3 regions of the Beijerinckia sp. 28-YEA-48 genome follow, and region 2 is predicted to be linked to each of the others. Evidence: predicted binding sites of a transcription regulator. Region 2 holds the regulator's gene; each other region holds the start of a gene.
The links. The regulator LexA, encoded in region 2, represses DNA repair genes until DNA is damaged. The targets are predictions, from matches to a motif close to TGTTCNNNNTGTGTTCNG.
Positions count from the first base shown of each region.

Region 1: BLW50_RS30855 (ImuA family protein) is a predicted target of LexA. The motif match lies at 6,070-6,087, and genes of this name have one in related genera.
Region 3: BLW50_RS19920 (YifB family Mg chelatase-like AAA ATPase) is a predicted target of LexA. The motif match lies at 5,961-5,978, and genes of this name have one in related genera.

Region 1 is NZ_FNSI01000001.1:4,264,148-4,271,841, forward strand. Features, by position in the region: gene nadA (quinolinate synthase NadA) at 1-269, shown strand, start outside; gene BLW50_RS19985 (error-prone DNA polymerase) at 446-3,784, opposite strand; gene BLW50_RS19990 (Y-family DNA polymerase) at 3,781-5,274, opposite strand; gene BLW50_RS30855 (ImuA family protein) at 5,243-6,064, opposite strand; gene BLW50_RS20000 (transglutaminase-like domain-containing protein) at 6,210-7,121, opposite strand; gene BLW50_RS20005 (PAS domain S-box protein) at 7,220-7,694, opposite strand, start outside.
Region 2 is NZ_FNSI01000001.1:2,248,154-2,255,847, reverse strand. Features, by position in the region: gene gltX (glutamate--tRNA ligase) at 1-782, opposite strand, end outside; gene BLW50_RS10675 (ComEC/Rec2 family competence protein) at 940-3,186, shown strand; gene lexA (transcriptional repressor LexA) at 3,194-3,901, opposite strand; gene BLW50_RS10665 (oleate hydratase) at 4,192-6,168, opposite strand; gene BLW50_RS10660 (YegP family protein) at 6,321-6,659, opposite strand; gene BLW50_RS10655 (CaiB/BaiF CoA transferase family protein) at 6,780-7,694, opposite strand, start outside.
Region 3 is NZ_FNSI01000001.1:4,251,342-4,259,035, reverse strand. Features, by position in the region: gene BLW50_RS19955 (4-hydroxyphenylacetate 3-hydroxylase N-terminal domain-containing protein) at 215-1,780, shown strand; gene BLW50_RS19950 (flavin reductase family protein) at 1,785-2,306, shown strand; gene nbaC (3-hydroxyanthranilate 3,4-dioxygenase) at 2,327-2,869, shown strand; gene BLW50_RS19940 (AraC family transcriptional regulator) at 2,878-3,915, shown strand; gene BLW50_RS19935 (RidA family protein) at 3,919-4,305, shown strand; gene hpaH (2-oxo-hept-4-ene-1,7-dioate hydratase) at 4,363-5,145, shown strand; gene BLW50_RS19925 (aldolase/citrate lyase family protein) at 5,153-5,926, shown strand; gene BLW50_RS19920 (YifB family Mg chelatase-like AAA ATPase) at 6,032-7,570, shown strand; gene BLW50_RS19915 (iron-containing alcohol dehydrogenase) at 7,622-7,694, opposite strand, start outside.

The DNA of each region.
Region 1 (7,694 bases), 2.0 Mb from region 2:
GCTCGACCGCGGCGATGATCGACTTCGTTAAGACGCAGAAGCCGAAGCGCGTGTTGCTCGTCACCGAATGTTCGATGGCCTCCAATGTGGAAGCGGAGACGACCGGCACGGAATTCGTCAAGCCGTGCAACCTCTGCCCGCACATGAAGCGCATCACCTTGCCGAAGATCCTCGAAAGCCTCGTCTATATGCGCGAGGAGGTGATCATCGATCCGGAAATCGCCGAGCGCGCCCGCCGCCCGGTCGAGCGGATGATCGCGCTGGGTTAGTCTTCGTTGATCTGAAACCTTGGTGTCATCCTGGACACTTGCGCAGCAAGTGATCCGGGAGCCAGGGGCAAGCGCTTCAGCGCCTGATCACGTTCAATCACGTAGTATTCCACCACACGCTCCTGGTTCCCGGATCGCCTTCGGCGTCCGGGATGACACAGAGATTTGCGCCCCTATCAATGAAAGTCCCGCGACTTCGGGATGATGCGCACGTTGCGCGGGTGATGCGGCCGGCGCAGCGGCTGCGGATGAACGAATTCGTCGGCGGGAGACAGGACCGGTTTGGTTTCGTGATCTTCCGACAGGCGGTTCAGGTCCACCGTGCGGTCGATCAGCCGTTCCGTCATCAAGTGAATCACCCCTTCCGGGCTTTTCTGCACCCGTCCTTCAGCTAAGAGCAGACGCGCGCCCATGGTCTCCTTGCGGAAGCGTTCGAAGGTGCGCGCCCAGAGCACGAGATTGGCGACGCCGGTTTCGTCCTCCAGAGTGATAAAGATCGCATTGCCCTTGCCGGGGCGCTGGCGCACCAGAACCACGCCGGCGACCCGCACCCAGGCGCCATCCTTGCAGTTGACGAGATCACCGCAACGGATCGCCCGCTCGCGTGCGAAAACCTCGCGCAGGATCTGCATCGGATGACCTTTCAACGACAGATGGATCGTCTGATAGTCGGCGGCGATGTGTTCGCCCAGGCGCATCTGCGGCAGATGCGCTTGCGCATCATGGCCCAGTTCGCGCGCGTCGGCGGCGAGAAACAGTGGCAACGGCGCATCATCGGGCAAACGCCGCACCGCCCAGAGCGCCGCGCGCCGGTCGAGATGCATCGAGCGAAAGGCGTCGGCATCGGCGAGGCAGCGCAACACACTGTTGGGCAAAGCGGTGCGCGCCGCAAATTCCTCGACCGACGTGAACGGTTTTGAGCGATTGTCGGTGATGCGCTTGGCCTGCTCCTCGCACATACCGCTGATCTGGCGGAAGCCGATGCGCAAGGCCGGCGTTCCCTCCCCTTCCAACGTATTGTCCCAGGCGCTGTGATTGACGTCGACTTCGCGGACCTCGACCTTGTTCTTCTGGGCATCGCTGATGATCTGCGCCGGGGCGTAAAAACCCATGGGTTGCGAATTGAGAAGCGCGCAGGCGAAGGCTGCCGGAAATCGGCATTTGATGAAGGACGAGACATAGACGAGCTTGGCGAAGGACGCCGCATGGCTTTCAGGGAAGCCATATTCACCAAAACCCTTGATCTGGTTGAAACAGCGCTGCGCGAAATCGGGATCATAGCCGCGCATGATCATACGACCGACCATCAGTTTCTCGAAATTCTGTATGGTGCCATTGTGACGGAAGGTGGCCATGGCCTTGCGTAGGCCGTTGGCCTCGTCTGGCGTGAATTCGGCTGCGACCATGGCAAGGTCCATAGCCTGTTCTTGGAACAAGGGCACGCCGAGGGTGCGCCCTAAGACACCGATAAGCTCGTTTGGGTCATGGGGTGATTTCGGCGCAGGGAAAACGACAGCTTCTTCTCCATTTCTGCGTCGCAGATAAGGATGCACCATATCGCCCTGGATCGGGCCAGGACGGACAATCGCCACCTGAATGACAAGATCATAGAATTTGCGTGGCTTCAGACGCGGCAACATATTCATCTGCGCGCGGCTCTCGACCTGGAAAACACCCAAGGATTCGCCGTCACACAACATGTCGTAAACGTCTTCTTTCTCGGACGGTACGTCAGCCAGCGTGGTGTCGAAACTATAGTGATCCCGCATCAAGTCAAAAGCCTTGCGGATGCAGGTCAGCATGCCGAGCGCCAGAACATCGACCTTCATCAGGCCGATTTCATCGATGTCGTCTTTGTCCCATTCGATGAAAGTGCGGTCGTCCATCGCCGCATTGCCAATCGGCACTATTTCGTCGAGACGGCCGCGCGACATCACGAAGCCGCCGACATGTTGTGACAGATGACGCGGAAACCCCAGCAAGCGAATAGCCAGATCGACCGCTCTCCGGATCAAAGGATTTGATGGATCGAGCCCGGCTTCCTTGATCTGGCTATCTCTGATGGGTCCTCCCCAACTGCCCCAGATGGTCGAGGAGAGTTTCGCCGTCACATCCTCCGTTAGGCCCAGCGCCTTGCCGACATCGCGGATGGCGCTACGCGAGCGATAGCTGATCACCGTCGCGGCAATACCAGCCCGGTGTCGACCATATTTTTCATAAACGTATTGAATGACTTCTTCGCGCCGTTCATGCTCGAAATCGACATCGATATCCGGCGGTTCACCACGATTTTCGGACAGAAAACGAGCCAGCAGTAGTTTGTGCTTATCGGGGTCAACAGCCGTGATCCCAAGAATGTAACAGACCGCAGAATTTGCCGCCGAACCACGCCCCTGGCAGAGAATGCGGTTATCATTGGCGAAGCGCACGATGTCATGAATCGTGAGGAAATAACGCGCGTAATCAAGCTTGCGAATTAAGGTCAGTTCATTCTTGACCAGCTCTTGCACTTTTTCTGGCATGCCGTCCGGATAACGCATGAGCCCGTGCTTGTGCACCAGATCTTCCAGCCAGTCCTGCGGCGTCCAGCCGGGCGGAATCGGCTCATCCGGATATTCATACCGTAACTGATCGAGAGAAAAAGAAATCCGATCGAGGAAATTGCCCGTTTCATCGATAGCCGCCGGCGCATCCTTAAACAGACGCGCCATTTCCTTCGGTTCCTTGAAATGACGTTCGGCATTGACCTCAAGCCGCCGACCGATGCTTTCCAAGGTTTCGCCTTCGCGGATGCAGGTCATCACATCCTGCAGGTCGCGCTGTTCCGGCGCGTGGTAGAGCACGTCATTGGTGGCGAGCAGCGGCACGTGCGTCCGGCGCGCCAGATCAATCAGCCGGCTCAAACGGCGACGATCATCGCCGCGCCGATGCATGGTGGCGGCCAGCCAGACCGCGCCAGGCGCGGCGTCATCCAGACGTGTCAGCAGCTCAGCCAGGCCATCGAGCTGGCGCTCGGGCATTACCACGAGAAGCAGATGCGATGTATCGACGAGAAGATCATCGAGAGTTAGATCACATTCGCCTTTCTTGGCGCGCCTATTGCCCACAGTCAGCAGGCGGCAGAGCCGCCCCCAGCCGGCGCGGTCTTCCGGATAGACGAGAATATCTGGCGTGCCGTCCATGAAAGCCAAGCGCGCGCCGACCACGAGCTTGAATGCTTCCGCCAGAACTTGAATCTCTTCCGTCTTGAGAACAATGGGTGTGGGGTGTTCGACCAACACATATTCGCCGGGGCCGGAGCCTTCGCGTTCAGGAGTCGCGGGTAATGTACCCGTCTTGCGTAAGTGATTGAGCGCCGCATAGGCGCGCACGACACCCGCGACCGTATTGCGATCGGCGATACCGAGACCGGCATGACCCAGGCCCAGCGCCTGCGCCACCAGGTCGCGCGCATGGGAGGCGCCGCGCAGGAAAGAAAAATTGCTCGCCGTGGCGAAGTCCGCATAGCGCGTCATGCGAATAGTCCATGCAAATACCATTGCGGCTTTTCGACTTCTCGTTCGTAGAGACCGTCGCGGAAAATCCAGAAGCGGCGTCCTTCCATGTCCTCCACCCGGTAGTAATCGCGCGTCGGCACGTCGTGTTCGCGCCGCCACCATTCCGAAGCGATACGCTCCGGCCCTTCCGCCAAGACGATCTCGTGGGAAGCGCGACGCCAGACAAAGCGCGCCGGCGGCCCATCGGGCACTTGCGCTGTCACCAGCACCGGCTGCGGCGGATTGAAAATATGCAAGGGTCGCAGCGGCGGCTCGTCCGGCTCCGGCTTATCCCAATGGGCAGGTGCGAAGGTGCCGGTGGCGGGCACGGTGAAGGCGCGGCGGTGCGGATCGTGCGTGTCGCGCGGCACGAAATGTTGCACGCGATCACGGCCGAAGCGTGCGACGAGTTTATCGACAAGATCGGCCACTTCACTGTCGGCGTTGGCCTTGCCGTCGAGGCTGACCTGCGCCGCATCAAGGGGCTCGGCCACCGGCACCAGGATGCGGATGAGATCGAAGCCAAAGCCCGGATCCAGCGGATCGGCCAAGGCCTCAAGGCGCTCGCGATAGAGCCGCAGGATGGTTTTGGGATCGCGGCTGGGATGACCGGTTTCGACCATGATCGTGCGCACCGCGCCATCGGCGCGAAAGAAACTGGCCTCGAAGCGGCGGCCACCTTCGCCACGTTGCTGCAACAGATCGGCAATCCGCTGCAGCAGGCGCTCCAAGGTCGCCTCGATATCTTCCATGCGGGCGATGGGATCGGCGAACGGCCGTTCCGCCATGCAGGCGGGCGGCATGCGGCGCGGCGTGATGCGGATATCGACACGCCCGCACACACGATCGAGCCGCGCGATCAGGTCGTCGCCGAAGCGCGCCGCCAACGGCGTCGAGGACCTTTCAGTCAAAGCGGCAATGGTTTTCAACCCGGCGCGCGACAGGCCGTGCACGATCTGCGGATCGACCCCAAGGGCGGCAATCGGCAGGGCGCCGACGCTCTGCGCCTCCACCCCCGGCGCGATGATGCCGCCGCGTCCGAAGCGCGCCAACGCGCGGGCCGCATCGGGCGTGCCGGCAATCGCCAGGCGCAGATCAAGACCGCTACGGCTGAAGCGCCGGCGCATGTCTTTCCCCAGTTCCGCTTCGCCGCCGAACAGATGGGCGCAGCCGGAAATATCGAGCAGCAGGCCATGGGGCGGATCGAGCGCCACCAGCGGCGTCCAGCGATCGCACAGATCTGCCAGCCGTTCGAGACAGGCTGTATCGATGTGCGCATCGAGCGGGGTGACCTGCAGGTCTGGCACACGAGCGCGGGCATCGGCCAGCGCCAGGCCCGGCGTCAGCCCCAGGGACAAGGCGCGCTGATCGACCGCCACGAGCCGCAGCGCCCCTTTGATCTTATCGATGACGACAAGTGGCGCTTCTTGCAGCCCTTCAGGCGCTCTTGCGCCATTCGCCGCTGGCAACGGCGGGCGCCGGTGCCGCAGCCGATCGGTCGACAGAAAGGGAGCCCAAAGGGCGAGATAGCGCCGGGTAGTCTCTGATTTGGCGCTTTCTGATCCGGAAACATTCTGCGTCACGGTTCCACTCCACACGCCAGGCCCGGCCGGCCATGCCGGCGCGGTGTCGCAACAAACTCATTTCGAAAGCGGGAAAGCCCGGCGCATCAGCCGCCAGCGCCCGCGACTGCAGGGCGCGGACGGACCAGCGCGTCGTGGCAGCGCTAGGCAGCGGTGCCGCTGCCGGGCGCAACATCAGGGCCGGCACACCGGTAGCGGCGGCGGCCAAGGACAGGCGGCGCGTCGCGACAAGATCGATCACGCCGGGTTGGCCCCAGGGTTCGACCAGCACGGCACCCAGCGGGGCGCAGGCCAAGGCTTCGGCACTGGCACGCAGAACGCCGAGGGCATCGCGCGCCTTCACCAGAATGATCTGCGACGGGTCCAGTCCCAGTTCAGCCAGGCCAGCCGGGCTCAAACTGCCGGCCTCCGTCTCGGCGAAATCCTGCCGGACCCAGACCACCGGCCGGTGCGCCGCGGCCCGGATGGCCAAGGTGGCGGCGAAGCCGGCAGCGGAAACGATGTCGCGCAGGCTATGGGCATAGACCTCATGCAGTGCGCCGCGCACCAAGCCACCGCCCAGCGCCTCGTCGACGTCCGGTAGGCCAAAAGAGAAGAAATCGACGGCCTGCGGCATGCCCGTCCGCTCAAGAGCGGCAAGATCACGCCGCAGTGCCTGAAGGCTTTCGCGGGCCATTTTCATGTTCCTGTTTTGTTCTATATAAACGACTCCGTTTCGCGCCAGAGTCAAGCGATCCCGTTTGCAATCCCGCCCGCCCACGACCGGTGAGACCGCCCGCAATGGGCGGCCTCTGCGGCAAGCGATTGGGTTTGCGGGGAAATTATCCGTAGACGGCCGATCTGCCCGTCACTGCCGGATTCGCTTGGGCCGGATAAACCTGAGCCGGCATGGGATTGTGCAAGAACAAACGGGAGGCAACCGCGGTTTCAGCGACTTGATCCGTCCAGACCTGAAAATTGAGCAGAGTGTGAAGGCCGAAACTGCTGATCATCGCCACGTCGGCGGCGTCGCGGCCCCGCGCCATGACGATGCGGCCGATACGCGGATGGTTGTGCCGGGCGTCGAACGTGTACCAGCGGCCATCGAGCCAGACCTCGAACCAGGCGCTGAAATCCATCGGCGCGGGATCTCTGGGCACGCCGATATCGCCGAGATAGCCGGTGCAATAACGCGCTGGAATGTTCATGCTGCGGCAGAGGGTGATGGCGAGATGAGCAAAATCTCGGCACACACCCTGCCTGTCATTGTAAGCGCCCAAAGCCGTGCGCGTCGCCTGGGCGAAGGCATAATCAAACGCGATATGGTCATGGACGAAAGCGCAAATCGCTTCGACACGCGCCAAACCCGTGGGGCCGTTGCCGAAAAGCTTCCAGGCGGTTTCACCCAACTGGTCCGTTTCGCAATAGCGGCTGCCCAGAAGATAGACGAGGACTTCGGACGGCAAATCAGCGACCGGCGTTTCACGCGCCGCCGCATCCATGAAGTCAGGCAGCCCGGTATCCTGCACCAGGGAATCGCAAGTCAAGCGCACGGTGCCAGGCTGGCCCATCACGCGATGCACACGATTGCCGAACATGTCGGCATGTTCGGACGTGACAACACCCGACGTGACACGCAAGCCCGTCGAAGACCGTACATCCTTATCTCGGGACGGATGAATGTTGAGCAGCAGCAGGAGCGGCGTCGCTTGCGCACAGCCGATCGAAATATCAAATCCCGCACGAATAAGCATGGTGAGCCTATGATGATTAGGGGGATAGACCGGACGTTTTCCTCTGTTTAACGCGACCTTCAAACGATCGTTCCACGCCCCTTTAAAGGGCAGTCTACCTAGCCAAGCACCAGATTGGACGTCGGGAAGGAAATCGCCCACCGCAATCCCGCCGGCGCGAAATCAATCTCCACATGGCCATCGAGCGAGCGCCCGGCCATGCGCGTGATGACGACATGGCCGAAACCTTGACCTGCTGGTGGCTTCACCCTGGGACCACCGGATTCAGCCCACTCAACCCGCAGCCGCTCCTGCCCGTCCACCGTCACAAAATCCCAAGTCACCGCCACGCGGCCGCCTGCCGCCGATAGGGAACCATGCTTGGCCGCATTGGTGGCCAATTCATGCAGCGCCAAACCGAGAGCCTGTGCCGCTTCTGGGATCACTGCCACCATCGGTCCGCCGACCACGAGCCGGCCGCTGTCCATATCGACAAAAGGTGCGAGCTGCTGCTGCACCAGATCGGTGAGCAGAACATGTTTCCAGTTCTGATGAACGAGCAGATCGTGGGAGGTCGCCAATCCCTGCAGGCGC
Region 2 (7,694 bases):
CCCATGGCGCGATACGCATCGACGCCAAGCGCGCCGTGGCGCTTCGACAGTTTCGCGCCGTCCGGCCCGTGGATCAGCGGGATATGGGCGAAGATCGGCGTCTGCCAACCCATGGCCTGATAGATATGCGCCTGCCGCGCCGCATTGGTCAGATGGTCGTCGCCACGGATCACGTGGGTCACGCCCGCATCGTGGTCATCGACGACGACGGCGAGCATATAGGTCGGTGTGCCGTCAGAGCGCAGCAGCACCAGATCGTCGAGATCCTTGTTTGGGAAGACCACCTTGCCCTGCACGCGATCTTCGATGACCGTGTCGCCCTCGGCAGGCGCCTTCAGGCGGATCACCGGCTTGACGCCAGCCGCTTCCATCGCCGCGACATCGTTCGCCGACCGGTCGCGCCAGCGCCCGTCGTAACGGGTCTGGCGCTTCTCGGCCCGCGCCTTCTCGCGCATCTCCTCGAGTTCCTGCTGGGTGGCGAAACATTTGTAGGCTTTGCCTTCGCGCAGCAGCTGGTGCGCGACTTCAGCGTGACGGTTGGCTCCAGCGAACTGGTAGATCACGTCGCCGTCCCAGGTCAGGCCGAGCCAGGAGAGGCCGTCGATGATGGCGGTGATGGCGGTTTCGGTCGAACGCTCGCGATCCGTGTCCTCGATCCGCAGCAGCATCTTGCCGCCGAAGTGGCGGGCATAAAGCCAGTTGAACAGCGCCGTGCGCGCTCCGCCGATATGGAGGAAGCCGGTCGGGGATGGTGCAAACCGGGTGACGACGGGGTCGGACATGGCGGTACTCAAACTGTTCAAAATCGGTCGCGGCGGACGTCATATCCGTCGCCAAATTCGGGCATCTATCACACAACTTACGGCAGGAGGTAGACGGCGGGGCGTTTAAACTGTGCAATGATCGGGGGAAGCACCGGCCGGGGGGCTCAAGACTATCATGGCGAGGGCGCGTAGTATTGCCATCGCAGGCGTTGGAACGCGTGTTGGCGGTGCGTGGGCAACCACAACGCCGCGCGATCCTGCCTGGCTGCTGGCGCGCCTGTCCGCCTGGTTTGCCGAGGAAGTGGAGCAACGGCGGCTGTTTCCTTGGGCCGCCGTCGCCTTTGGGGCCGGCATCGTCCTCTATTTTGCCGCCGAGCGGGAACCTTGGCTGCCAGCGCCACTGGCGGCAACCGCCCTCTGCGCCGGCGTCGCAGTGCTGGCTCTGCGTCGCGAGCGCTTGGCGGCCTATCGCGCGGCCATGGCCTTCGCCTTTCTCTTCGCCGGTTTCTCGGTGGCGACCCTGCGCACCGCCTGGGTCGCGGCGCCGGTCATCGATCGGAGCTGGAGCGGCAAGGCGACCGGTTTCGTCGAGACGATCGAGCTGCGCGACGGCTCGGCCCGGCTGCTGATGCGGCTGGCGAGCGCCAACGGACTTGCCGAGGCCGCGCGGCCGGAGCGCGTGCGCATCATCATGCGGGGACGGCCTGATTTTGTCTCTGGCGCTTCAATCAGTTTGAGCGTGCGGCTGGTGCCGCCGCCTCGTGCTTCGGAGCCTGGCGGCTATGATTTCGCCCGCGACGCCTGGTTCCAGCGCATTGGCGCAGTCGGCAACGGGCTGTCGCGCCCGGTGGTGGTCGCGGCGCTCGAAGCGCCGCTGACAGCAAAGCTCAACGCCTGGATCGATCGTGGCCGCAACGCCCTGACCGAGCGTATCGCCACGGCGATTGGCGGCGCCAATGGCGCCGTCGCCGCAGCGCTCGTCACCGGCAAGCGCGGGCTCATTCCAGAGAGCACCAACGAGGCGCTGCGCGCGGCTGGCATCTATCACGTCGTGTCGATCTCCGGCCTGCATATGGTGCTGGCGGCGGGCCTCATGCTGTGGAGCTTGCGCGCTCTGCTGGCGCTGTCGCCGACGGTGGCGTTGACGAGGCCGATCAAGCAGTGGGCGGCAGGCTTCGCCATGGTCGGCGCCATCGCTTACGATCTGTTCTCGGGCTCGGAAGTGGCCACCGAGCGCGCTTTGGTCATGGTGCTCATCATGCTGGGCGCAGTGCTGTTTGGCCGGCCGGCGTTCTCCATGCGCAATCTGGCCATCGCCGCGCTGGTCGTCATGCTGCGCGAGCCTGCCACCGTGCTTGGCCCGTCGTTCCAGATGTCATTCGCGGCCGTGGCAGCGATGATCGCGGCTTTCGAGAAGCGCGGCGGTGCTGGCTTCTTCGGCATGAAGCGCGATGGTCCGCCTGGTCTCTTGAACCGCTTCGGCTTCATCGTCTCGGTGGCGGTGGTGACGACCTTGATCGCCTCGCTCGCCACCGACCCCTATGCGGTTTTTCATTTCCACAGGATCTCTAGCTACGGACTCATTGGTAACGTTCTGACAATCCCACTTGTCGAATTCATCGTCATGCCCTTTGGCGCGGCGGGGCTTGTCGCCTCAGCCTTTGGACTTGACGGGCCGTTCTGGTGGGTCATGGGGCTGGGCGTCGGCTTCATGATGTTCGTGGCCGAATGGGTCGCGAGCCTCGCCGGCTCGACGCGCATGGTGCCGGCGTTCGGTGTTGGCGCTCTGTTGCTGATGACACTGGGGCTGTTGTGGATCACCCTGTGGCAGACGCCGTTGCGCTGGTGTGGTGTGCCCTTCGCGATTGCCGGCGTGGCGCTGGCGCTGACCAGCGCGCGGCCTGATCTGATGGTGGACCGGCAAGGCGGCACGCTGGCTTATCGCGCCGCCGACGGCCAGCTGGCCGTGCTCAATGCGCGCGGCAATTTCTTTGGCGTGTCGCAATGGCTGACGGCCGATGCGGATGCGCGTCCGGCGCGCGATCCAGCCCTGCAAGGCAATGGCCTGTGTGATGTTGGCGGCTGCACGGGGACGTTGCGGGACGGGCGCGTTGTGGTTCTCATCCTCGATCCACGCAACGTCGCCGAGGACTGTCCGCGTGCCGACATTGTCGTCACGCGCTTCTGGCTCAACGGCACCTGCAAGGGGCCGCGGCTTGTCGTCGATGGCGAGCATTTGCTGAAATATGGCGCCAGCGAATTTCGCTTCGCTGTTGATGGCGCAGCCGTCATGCGCAGCGCCCGCTCGCCCCAGTTCGATCGACCCTGGTCGCCGGCGCCGCGCATCCTGGCGCAGAACGATCCGCCGGCTGCGGCTTCATCTCAATCTCCGCCGCAAGAGGAGATCTATGAGCCGCAGTAAGAGCCGCTTAGTAACGGCGGATCAGGCTGACCAGCTTGCCTTGGATACGCACACGGTCGGGACCGAAAATCCGGGTTTCATAGGCCGGGTTGGCCGCTTCCAGAGCGATCGAGGCGCCGCGCCGACGCAGGCGCTTCAAGGTCGCTTCCTCATCGTCGATCAGCGCTACGACGATGTCGCCGGACTCGGCATTTTCCTGCCGGCGGATGATCACCGTATCGGTATCGAGAATGCCCGCTTCGATCATCGAATCGCCGCGCACTTCCAGGGCGAAATGATCGCCGGTGGAGAGGAAGTCCGGCGGGACGGAAATGGTGTGGCTGCGCGACTGGATCGCCGAGATCGGCGTACCGGCGGCGATGCGGCCCATGACGGGAATTGAGATGGGCGGCACGAAACTGTCGTCGGCCATCGGCGTGACTGGGGCGCGGACCTTGCCAAGGGTGCCCTCGATCACCGCTGGCGAGAAACGGCCGCCACGCGGTCCAGCCGGCACGGAGGCCTCCGGCAGTTTCAACACTTCAAGCGCGCGGGCGCGGTTGGGCAGGCGACGAATGAAGCCGCGTTCTTCCAGCGCCATGATCAGGCGATGGATGCCCGACTTCGAGCGCAGATCAAGCGCATCCTTCATCTCATCGAAGGAAGGGGGCACGCCGGCCTCTTTGAGCCGTTCGTTGATGAAGCGCAGGAGTTCGCTCTGCTTCTTCGTCAGCATAATTGTCCTCTCCGCCCAAACACGCTGGGCTGGCGCCGCCAGCCACGGCGCCTTGTCGATTCGCCCGCCTGTCGGGCGCATCACCCTGTGGCGAATCGATAAACAAACCATGAACAAACGATAATCGTTCGCGATGTGTTCCGCAAGGGGCAGACGGTTTGGGTCAAGGATGCGCCAAGGACGCGCTAGGTGTGGCTCAAAGCGCTTGGCAATACGGGTCTATTGCCCGTTGAAGGCGGCGCGCACCGCCTTCAACATGGCCGGTCGATTACTCAGAACCGCCAGCGAACCTAGCGCTTGTGCGCGGCCAAGCTTTCGCGAACCTGTTCCAGCCAGCCGATAACGAGGCCGAGCGCCTGATTGCCCTTGCCCAAAAGTCCCGTCAGTTCGCCTTCTGCCGTTTCACGCTTAGCGGCATCGGCTTCAGGCAGCGGCGGCAGGATGTGGGCATAGTAGGTTTTGTCGAGCAGCCGGTGGAGCAGGCGCTCGCCGGGGAACGGCTCGCCGTTGTTCAACGCGCGGGCGGCTTTCAGCAGCGAGCGGATATCGTATTGTGTCGGACTGATATCCGGCACCTGCTTGCGCAGGTTCAGAAGGGTGTAGACCCCGACGCGCGCGGTGCGGATCGAACTGTCCATCGTGAAGATGATGTCGTTTGCCGTTTCGACGAACTGGCCCATCAAACCAAGGTTGGTGCAACCGGCAGGCACCACATGTGGCCGGTCGCCAGCCGCGCGCGGCATGAACATCGATGTGATGTAGGGCATCAGCGCCAAGCGTGCCTTGGTGTTGGCCACCACCGCATCGAGCTGATCCTCGATGCCCAGATGATAGCAAAGCTCGGCGATGATCTCGCGCCCGGTGCAGGCTGGCATCGGCTTTTTGACGAAGTTGCCTTGCTTGTCCATCAGCAGCGCATAGACCCAGACCACCAAGACATCCTTGGGCTGGGTCGGGAAATGCGGCTGGCGGTTGCAGGTGAAGCTCATCACCCAATTCGAGTCGGTGAAGGTGATGATCCCGCCCGTCACCGTCTTGCCGGAATAGGGATCGTTGACTGAAAGCTCTTTCAACTTATCGACGAAGGGCGAGGGCTTGCAGGTCAGCGTCACCGACTCCCACATCGAGCCATCGACATTGCCATAGAATTTCTCGGGCTTGCCGAAGATCGATGATTGCTTCGCCAGGTTCTTCCAGAGCGCCCAATCGCTGGCGTCGCCCGGATCGGTCTTGCCGCGATCAAGCACGGGGGCCGTGTTCATGTCGCCATATGCCGTGCCTTCGGTCATGGAGCCGGTCAGCGCGAAGACCACATCTTTTGGACCGACCGCAATGGTCGTATCGGCGCCAGCCACCTTGGCTTTGATCCCGGTCACCGTGCGGGCATCGCCATTGACGGCCATGTCGAGATCATAGGCGCGCGTGTCGAATTGCACCTTCACGCCGCGTTCGCGCAGATGCGTCACCAGGGGACGCACGAAGCTGTCGTATTGATTGTATTTCGGGAAGACCAGCGCCGACAGGTCGGTCAGTCCATCGAGCGCATCGATAAATCGATGCATGTAGAGCTTCATTTCGAGAAGGCTCTGCCAGTTCTCGAACGCGAACATCGAGCGCCAGAGATACCAGAAGTTGGTTTCGAGGAAGCCGGGGCTGAAATATTGCTCGATGGTGATGTCGTCGAGGTCTTCCTTGCGTTTCAGCATCAGCCGGATGAGTTCCCACTGTTGCGGCTTGGAAAGGCCTAAGGTCGAAAAATCCCGGATCTGGCCGCGCTTGTGCATGAGGCGGGATTTGGAAAAATTCGAGTCGTTGTCGTTGACCAGCCGATATTCGTCGAGGACGCTGTATCCCTGGGGCAGCTCCAGTGCTTGCACGTCCTGGAACATGTCCCACAGATTGTCATAGTTCCAGTTCATCTCGCGGCCGCCGCGGATGATGTAGCCTTCCTCCGGATTGCCGGCGCCGTCGAGTGAGCCGCCTTCGATATGCATGGCGTCGAGGATCGTGATGTCCTCGCCCGCCATGCGGCCATCGCGGATCATGTAGAAAGCGGCGGCAAGGCCGGCGATGCCGCTGCCGATGATCCAGGCCTTGCGGCCCTCGACCTGCGGAGCCGGCACCGGATGGTTGCGCATGTAAGCGCCCATCATGTCTGGTGGTGGCAGAGTATTGTCGGCGCTGTTGTGCCAATAGGCGGCGGTGGTGTCCGCCTCGACTTTAAACGTCTTGCCGCTTTCGCGGACGGGAGGAGTTCCGTTGGTCATGACGATCCTCTCAGTATTGCGTTAAACTCTTAGCGGTGAACGTCACACGTCATGGCGAGCGCAGCGAAGCAATCCAGGAGTCAACGCATGTTTCTGTATTCTGCCGCGCGCCTTGGATTGCTTCGTCGCGATACTTCTCGCAATGACGCGCCTTATGATTTCGTGTGATCGTCGATGGCAGCTTCGGGGGCGTTGTGTTTCACGGACTCAATGCCCTTGTCGCGGGCGGCCGCCGAGGAATAGGTTTCGCTGGTGCCGACGATCTGGCCATTGGCGGCCTTCAGGTTGAACATCTCCTCGCCGTTTTTGGCGGTTTTGCGTTCGTAGCGCCCGTCATTCAGTGCATTGGCTTTCACGGACTCGATGCCCTTGATGGCCGAGGCGTGGGCTTCATACATTTCGCTCTTGAGAATATTTTCGCCGTTGCTTGCCAAAAGACCAAAATAGAATTTGTCATTGGAAGATTTTTTCAGCACGAACTTGCCGGCCATATCGTCCTCCTGATGGGAAACGAGACGGGCGGGAGCCTAAAGCAAATTGTGTTTCGATAAAAACGCAATTTTAGTTTTGGCCTTGCGACGTTTGACTTAGTCAAACTGCAAAATGCAACGTCAGTCCGCGGCTCTGACGATCCCGTTGCCTTGCAGGTCGGCGATGTCATCGGCGCTGTAGCCAAGGTCGCTGAGAATACGCGCATTGTCCTGCCCCAGCGCTGGCGGTGGCGCGCGCAATGGCAGCCGGGCGCCGTCGAAAGTTAACGGCAGCAAGGGCGTGTGGGTCTCCACGGCCCGTTCCGCGCCGCTGCAATCGGCAGAGATGGTGACCGGGGCTAGGCCGCCGGTCGCTGCCAGATGCTCGTCGTCGAATAGATCCTGTGGCTTGGTGATCGGCGCATAGGGCAGGCCATTGGCTTCGAAGGTGCGGGCGATCGTATCGGCATCGAGCCCGGCGAGGCGTTCGCGCAGCAGCGGCATCATCCAGTCGCGGGCACGCACCCGGTTATTGTTGCTGGCGAGCCGCTCGTCCTTCATCAAATCGTCATAACCGAAGGCCTTACAGAACAGCGCCCATTGCGTGTCGGAGACGACCGCCAGGAAAATCTGCTCGCCCTCGGCGACGGAGAACACATCATAGACTGCCCAGGCGGAGATGCGGCTTGGCATCGGCGCCGGCTTCTGGCCGGTCACCGCATATTGCATCATGTGCTGGGCGACGAGGAAGACATTGTTCTCAAACAGCGCGCTTTGCACGTCGGTGCCAACGCCAGTGCCGGTTTCCGCCCGGTCGCGTTGCAGCAGAGCAGCGAGCGCGCCGATGGCGCCGAACATGCCGCCCATGATGTCGTTGACACTGGTGCCGGCACGCAGCGGCCGTCCTTCCGGCCCCGTCATATAGGCGAGGCCGCCCATCATCTGCACCACTTCGTCGAGCGCCGTGCGTTGCTCATAAGGCCCAGGCAAAAAGCCCTTGTGCGAGACATAGATCAGGCGCGGGTTGAGCTTGCGCAGGGTATCGGCATCGAAGCC
Region 3 (7,694 bases), 2.0 Mb from region 2:
AAGCTACTGAGGCCGGCTACGGGGCACCCGGCAAAACGGCAGCTGATACGGACCCGATCAGAATATTTCGCCTAGATGGCTATCCATTCTCGCAGAAGGGTCATCAGAAGGGATGGGATTACCGCCGGACTCCTGTGACAATCCAAATGGTCAAACCCGATGTCCATGGCATTGCCAGCGACGGATCGGGTGAGACATTGCGAGAGGGAGCGTTATGGGCACCAAGCCGGAAGATATCCTTGCGGGAAAAAACAGGCCATTTACAGGCGCTGAATTCCTCGAATCCCTGCGTGATGGCCGTGAGGTCTGGATCTATGGGGAGCGGGTCAAGGACGTAACAAAACATCCAGCTTTCCGTAATGCCGCCGTTTCCATCGCCAAGTTATATGACGCTCTGCACGACGAGCGATCGAAGGGCGTGCTGACCACCGAAACGGACACCGGCTCCGGCGGATATACGCATCGCTTCTTTCGCTACGCGCGTTCGCGCGACGATCTAGTGGCGCAACGCGATGCGATCGCGGCTTGGTCGCGCCTGACTTACGGCTGGATGGGCCGCAGCCCTGACTATAAAGCGAGCTTCACCAACACGCTCGGCGCGAATGCCGACTTCTATGGAAAATTCGCAGGCAATGCGCGGAGCTGGTATGGCCGCGCGCAAGAGGCGATGCCGTTCATCAATCATACGCTGGTTAATCCACCGATTGATCGCAACAAGGCAGCCGACGATGTGAAAGATGTCTACGTTCGCATCGAAAAGGAAACCGATGCTGGGATCTACGTTTCCGGTGCCAAGGTGGTCGCTACTTCGTCGGCGCTGACGCACTATAACTTTCTCGCCCAAAACATGGCGGCGGAGATTACCGACGATAGTCTCGCGGTCATGTTCATCGCCCAGATGGACACGCCCGGCATCAAGCTGATCTGCCGCCCTTCCTATGAACTGACGGCTGCGGCGACGGGCTCGCCCTTCGATTATCCTCTCACCAGTCGCTTCGATGAGAATGACGCGATCTTCATCTTCGATCATGCATTCATCCCTTGGGAGAATGTCTTCGTTCATCGCGACATCAACATGTTGCGCAAATTCTATCCGCAGTCCGGCTTCCTGAATGGCTTTACCTTCCAGAGCTGTACCAGGCTTTCGGTGAAACTCGATTTCATCATCGGTCTCCTGCAAAAAGCGCTGCGCGCTTGTGGAACGGATGAATTTCGTGGCGTTCAGGTGCAGCTTGGCGAGATCATCGGTTGGCGCAATCTCTTCTGGTCACTTACGGATGCCATGGCATCGGCTCCAGATAAGTGGATCGGAGACGCTTATCTGCCCAGTATAAAGGCCGCTTCGGCTTATCGGATTTTCGCAACGGAAGCTTACCCGGCCATACGGTCGATCATTCAGCAGATCGTTGCGTCGGGGCTCATTTACCTCCCCTCCAGTTCTCGCGATTTCAAGAATCCGGAAGTCGATGCTTACCTATCACGCTATGCGCGTGGCTCGAATGGGATCGATTACAAGGAGCGCATCAAGATTATGAAGGCGCTCTGGGATGCGGTCGGTTCTGAATTTGGATCGCGTCATGAACTCTATGAGCGCAACTATGCGGGCAATCACGAGTCGATCCGCATGCAGGCGCTGATGCAGGCCAAAGGCTCCGGCGCGCTGGCCGAAATGGAAGCGCTGGCAAGCGCCTGCATGGCCGACTATGACGCGGATGGTTGGGTGACGTCTGGCTATCACAGCAACCAAGATATCAACATTCTCGATAGGCTGAACGGGTGATGTCATGCACGTCGATCGGAGTACCTTCCGCAACGCGATGTCTCGTTTCAGTGCGGCCGTTTCCGTTGTAACAACGGATGGGCCCGCGGGTCGGTTCGGATTTACCTGCACGGCCATCTGCGCGGTGACCGACGAGCCGGCAACGGTTCTCGTCTGTGTTCATAGGGACAGTCGCAGCAACATCGCGTTCAAAACGAATCTGGTTCTGTGCGTCAATCTTCTGAATCGTGATCAAGAAGAAATTTCCGCGACATTCGCTGGCCAGGCCGGTGACGATATGGCTGACCGCTTTAAGAGCGTGCGGTGGTCAACGAGACAAACGGGATCGCCAGTCTTTGAAAATGCGGTCGCTTCGCTTGACTGCAGTATTGCGGAGATCAAGGAATTCGGCACGCACACGATCTTGTTCGCACGCGTTTATTCGGCTGAGGCCAGGCCTGAACAATTGCCGTTGATGTACTTCAATCGCGGCTATCACGGCCTGGAGCTCTTCCCGGCCAATTCCCCCGGTTCCAACCGTCAATAGCACCCCTTTTGGAGATGAGCATGTCAAGCAAAACAGATGACCTTCCCATCCATATCGAGGCATGGATCAATGAGAACGGACATAATCTTAAACCGCCGATCGGAAATCTTCAGTTCTGGAAGGACCGCTGGCAAAATCTTTTAGTCATGATGGTTGGCGGCCCAAATGACCGGCCCGATTATCATGATGATCCGGGTGAGGAATTGTTCATTCAGATTCGCGGTGACGTAACGCTGAAGCTGATTGATCCGGTAACGCGGCAGAAATCCCAAGTTATCGTACGAGAAGGCGAGATGTACCTGCTTCCAGCGCACACGCGCCACTCGCCGCAGCGGCCGGAGGGATGCGTTGGCCTCGTGATTGAACGCTATCGGCAACCCGGAGAAGTTGACGCCTTGGAATGGTATGATGATGATGGCAACCTGGAATTCCGTGGCGAGTTCCTGGTAAAAAATATCGAGAGAGATCTGAGCAAGGTTCAGATGGCTTGGAAAGAGTGGCGCACGAATCCCAATCGCCAGATACCGACTGTTTGGCGCGTCCCATCGAGCAGCGAAGGGTAGAAAGTCGAATGCCACTGTCACGATCGACAGCGCGGCCCAATCCTCTCCAGCCGGTTCTCAACGTTCCGGCCTATTTTCTCTATGGAGAGGATTGGACGGTCGCGACCTTTGGCTTTTTCCATATGGAGACGCAATCGGCCCGCAACGAACCAAATAATTGGCAGATAGGGCTTCATACGCATCCTGATTTCGATCAGCTTTCCATCAACTTCACCGGCGAATGCGCATTCGAGCATGATGGGAAGCGGCGTCATGTTGCTGCGCCATGCTGCGTATTCACGCCGGCCAAAGTCGTTCATCAATTCAAATACAGTCCCGGGAGTCATGGCTACGTCATAAGTGTGTCGCCTGACTTCACCGAGAGTCTGACTTTGGGCGACGGTGCCGCGAAGACGGCTCTTCAGCGCCTGACGAATATCCGCCTGATCGAATTCGGCTCTCGCGAGTCCGCATCGGCGCTCGAGCGCCTGGCGACATTGATGATCGAATGCTTCGAATCGGATGAGCAACATCGCCGCGAAACGCTCCGGCATCTGTTCGCGGCCTTCCTCCTGCAAATCGATTCCGTGAACAGGGGCCCCTGGAAAGCAGTGGCGGAGCATGCCGCGTCGAACGTTGCAGGCGACGATCTGTTTCAGCGATTCAGCGAAAGCGTCGAGCGGGAGATTGGAGAGCTGGGCCTGTCGAGCAGCGCCGAGGATCGGCAATACAGCACAGAAGCTTTTGCGGCCCGGCTGTCGACGACCCCTTATAGCCTGACCTCCGCCTGTCGCAGGGCCTGTTCGAGATCAGCACACGAGATCATTCAATCTGCTCTGCTGGGCCAGGCAACGCGTCTTCTTCTTTATACAAATCGATCTGTTAAGGAGATATCCTATTGCCTCGGCTATTCGCACCCGTCTCATTTCGTGCGCTTCTTCAAGCGTCATCGTGGCACGACGCCAGACCTTTTCCGGCAGCAGTTCGCGTCTCAAATCTCTCCCGACGAGATGGCTCTGGTCGCGCCAGAATCGGGAAACACTGACCTCCCATCACAAGAAAGTTGAGCCATGGCACGTACCATATACAACAATCCAAACCTTCCGCGGTCGAAGGCGCCGCATTCCAACGCCGTCAAGATCGGCAACCTGATCTTCGTGTCCGGCTTCCCTGGATATGACGAGAACGTGCAGGTACCCCCCGGTGACTTCGGCAAACAGATGCGTTTTGCTCTGCAGCATATCAAAGCGACGCTTGAATATGCGGGCAGCTCCATCGACAAGATCGGTAAGGTCAACATCTACCTCGATCGTCGTGCGGACTTTGAGGAGATGAACGAGATCTACAAGGAATTCTTTGGCCAGGACCCATCGGGTTGGCCGGCGCGGACGACAGTGGAGGCGCGCCTGCCGCGCAAGGAATTCCTGCTCGAGATCGACTGTGTCGCGGAAGCATGACTTTCGACTGATGATCCCATGGTTTAGCCGAAGTTTTCGATCCGACGGGGAAGAAACGTGCTGACTGATGAACAACGCCGCAAAGGTGCCGCTGATCTCTATGCCGCCGAGAAGAACAAGAAGGTCATTCCGCAACTGAGCCGGACATTTCCGGATATCGAATTGCAGGATGCTTACGTCATCCAAAGGCTTTGGGCTGAGCTGCACATGGAGAAAGGCGCCCGCCAGATTGGCCATAAGATCGGTCTGACGTCGCGCGCCATGCAGATGGCGTCAAAGATCACTGAGCCGGACTATGGTCACCTCCTGGATACGATGATGTATCGGGACGGCGCGCAAATTCCGGCCGCCAGCTTTCTAAAACCACGGCTGGAGGTCGAGCTCGCCTTCATCATGGGGCAGGATCTGCAGGGACCGGGCGTTCAAATTTATGATGTCATGCGGGCAACGGAATTTATCGTGCCCGCATTGGAAATCATCGATTATCGAACGGAAGTGCCTCGCGCCATCACCGACACCATCGCGGATAACGCGGCTTCCGGCGGGATCGTTGTCGGCGGCCGGATGGTGCGACCGTTCGATGTCGATATCCGTTGGGTCGGCGCTACCCTGTCGAAGAACGGTATCATCGAGGAATCGGGCGTTTCGGCCGCGATCATGGGGCACCCGGCAAGCGGGGTTGCATGGCTGGCGAATAAATTGTCGGTCGTGGGCGGCAAGCTGGAGAAGGGGCAGATTGTCCTCGCTGGCTCGTTCACCCGCCCTGTCGATGTCTTGGCTGGTGACGTCATGCAGGCCGACTATGGCCCGCTTGGCGCTATCGGCGTTTCGTTCATCTGAGCCGCTGATGGAACTTCCTCCGAACCATTTCAAACGGGCCTTGCAAGAAGGTCGTCATCAACTCGGACTGTGGTGCAGTCTTCCCGGCGCTTATGGGTTGGAAGCTATGGCCATGTCGGGTTTCGACTGGCTCTTGCTCGATACGGAGCACTCTCCCGGCGATCCCCTTACGGTGTTGGCGCAACTCCAAGCACTGGCGGCCTATCCAGTGTCTCCGGTCGTCCGGCCAGCAAGTAACGATCCGGTGCTGATTAAACGCTTCCTTGATATAGGGGCTCAGACTTTGCTGATCCCTTATGTGCAGAACGCAACGGAAGCGGCGCAGGCGGTCGCGGCGATGCGCTACGCACCGGAGGGAATACGCGGGGTGTCGGCTCTGACCCGGGCCACGAGATTTGGCCGCGTGGCGAATTACGGCACATTGGCAGAGAATGAATTGTGTCTGATCGTCCAAGTCGAAACGCGTGAAGCACTCGATAATTTGGAAGACATCGCTGCGGTCGACGGCGTGGATGGCGTTTTCATTGGGCCGGCCGATCTCGCTGCCAGTCTCGGCCATATTGGCAATTCCGGCCACGCCACGGTGATGTCGGCGGTCGAGGACGGGATCAAAACGCTAAAGGCCTGCGGCAAGCCTTCCGGGATTCTCACGGGCAATCCCGAACACGCCGCGCGCTTCATCGAAATGGGGACTTCATTCACGGCGGTGGGGGTCGACGTCGGGATATTGGCGCAGGCGACGGAGGCGCTGGCACGCCGCTTCAAGAAGAGTAGCGCTTAATGCGACGACGTGGGGTCCCACGGAGGCTTGCGAATGTTCATGAAATGTTCTTGCTTCCGGCAAGGTAGCCCGCTAATGTCGCGCCGTTGATCTGCGGGGGCCGACATGGTGGTGCGCGTCGCGACGGTGGCATTTGAAGGCGTCGAGGCCCGGCCGATCGATGTTCAGGTGCAATTATCCGGCGGCGCCACCGGCTTTGTTCTCGTCGGCCTCGCCGACAAGGCGGTGGGCGAATCGCGCGAGCGGGTGCGTGCCGCGCTGAATGCCTCGGGCCTGGCTTTGCCGGCCAAGAAGATCACCATCAATCTGGCTCCTGCCGACATGCCGAAGGAGGGCAGTCATTACGATCTGCCGATAGCGCTCGCGGTCATGGCGGCCATCGGCGCCATCCCGTCCGATGCGCTCGCGGGCTACACCGTTCTAGGCGAACTGGCGCTCGATGGCGCGATCAGCCCCGTCGCTGGTGTCTTGCCCGCTGCTGTTGCCGCCAATGCGCGGGGCCATGGTCTGATCTGCCCGTTTGAAACCGGGCCGGAAGCGGCCTGGGCCTCGGCCGATCTCGATATTCTGGCGCCGCGTTCGCTGATCCAGCTTGCCAATCATTTTCGCGGCACCCAGGTGATGGCGCGCCCGCACCCGGCGGTGCGCGCCAAGGGGCCGCCGCTGCCCGATCTCAGAGACATCAAGGGGCAAGAGAGCGCCAAGCGGGCGCTCGAGATCGCCGCCGCCGGCGGGCACAATCTGTTGATGAACGGACCTCCAGGCTCGGGCAAATCCATGCTGGCGGCGCGGCTGCCGTCGATCCTGCCGCCGCTCAATCCGGCGGAGCTTCTGGAAGTGTCGATGGTCCATTCGCTGGCCGGCATTTTGGCCGGTGGCGAGCTGACCGATCGGCGGCCGTTCCGTGCGCCGCATCATTCCGCCTCCATGGCGGCGCTGGTCGGCGGCGGCGTCAATGCGCGGCCGGGCGAGGCGTCGCTCGCCCATCATGGCGTATTGTTTCTCGACGAGCTGCCGGAGTTTCCAGCCCCCGCCCTCGATAGCCTGCGTCAACCGTTGGAAACCGGCGAGATCGCCTTGGCGCGCGCCAATCATCGCGTCCTCTATCCGGCGCGCTTCCAGCTCGTCGCCGCGATGAACCCGTGCCGCTGCGGCCACGCCACTGATCCGGGCTTTGCCTGTCGGCGCATGCCCAACGAGCGCTGCATGGCCGCTTATCAGACGCGTATCTCAGGTCCTTTGCTCGATCGCTTCGATCTGACGATCGAAGTGCCGGCGGTCACCGCCGCCGATCTCCTCCTGCCGCCGCCGGCCGAAGGTTCGGCCGAGGTCGCCGCCCGTGTCGCTACTGCGCGCACTATCCAGGCGCAGCGTTACGCGGCGCTCGGCCTGCCGAAGGTGACGACCAATGCGGCGGCGCCCGCCGGTATGGTCGAGCAGGTGGCGCAGCTCGATGGTTCTGGCTCAGCCTTGCTGCGCGACGCAACGGAGCGCCTGCGCCTCACGGCGCGCGGCTTCCATCGCGTGCTGAAACTGGCGCGCACGCTCGCTGATCTCGACGGCCGCGACACGGTGGCCCGCATCCATCTGGCCGAGGCGCTGAGCCATCGCGGCCAGTCGCCGTTGCAGACCCAGGCGGCCTAGGTGCGAACTGTTCGATAGCTGGCCGTTGGTGAACTCGCGTGAGCGAATCCGTCAACGCCATGCGCTTTGAAAAATGGTCGCTGCATCATCCCGCGTTACTATGCGCACGTTGTTTGCCAGCAAC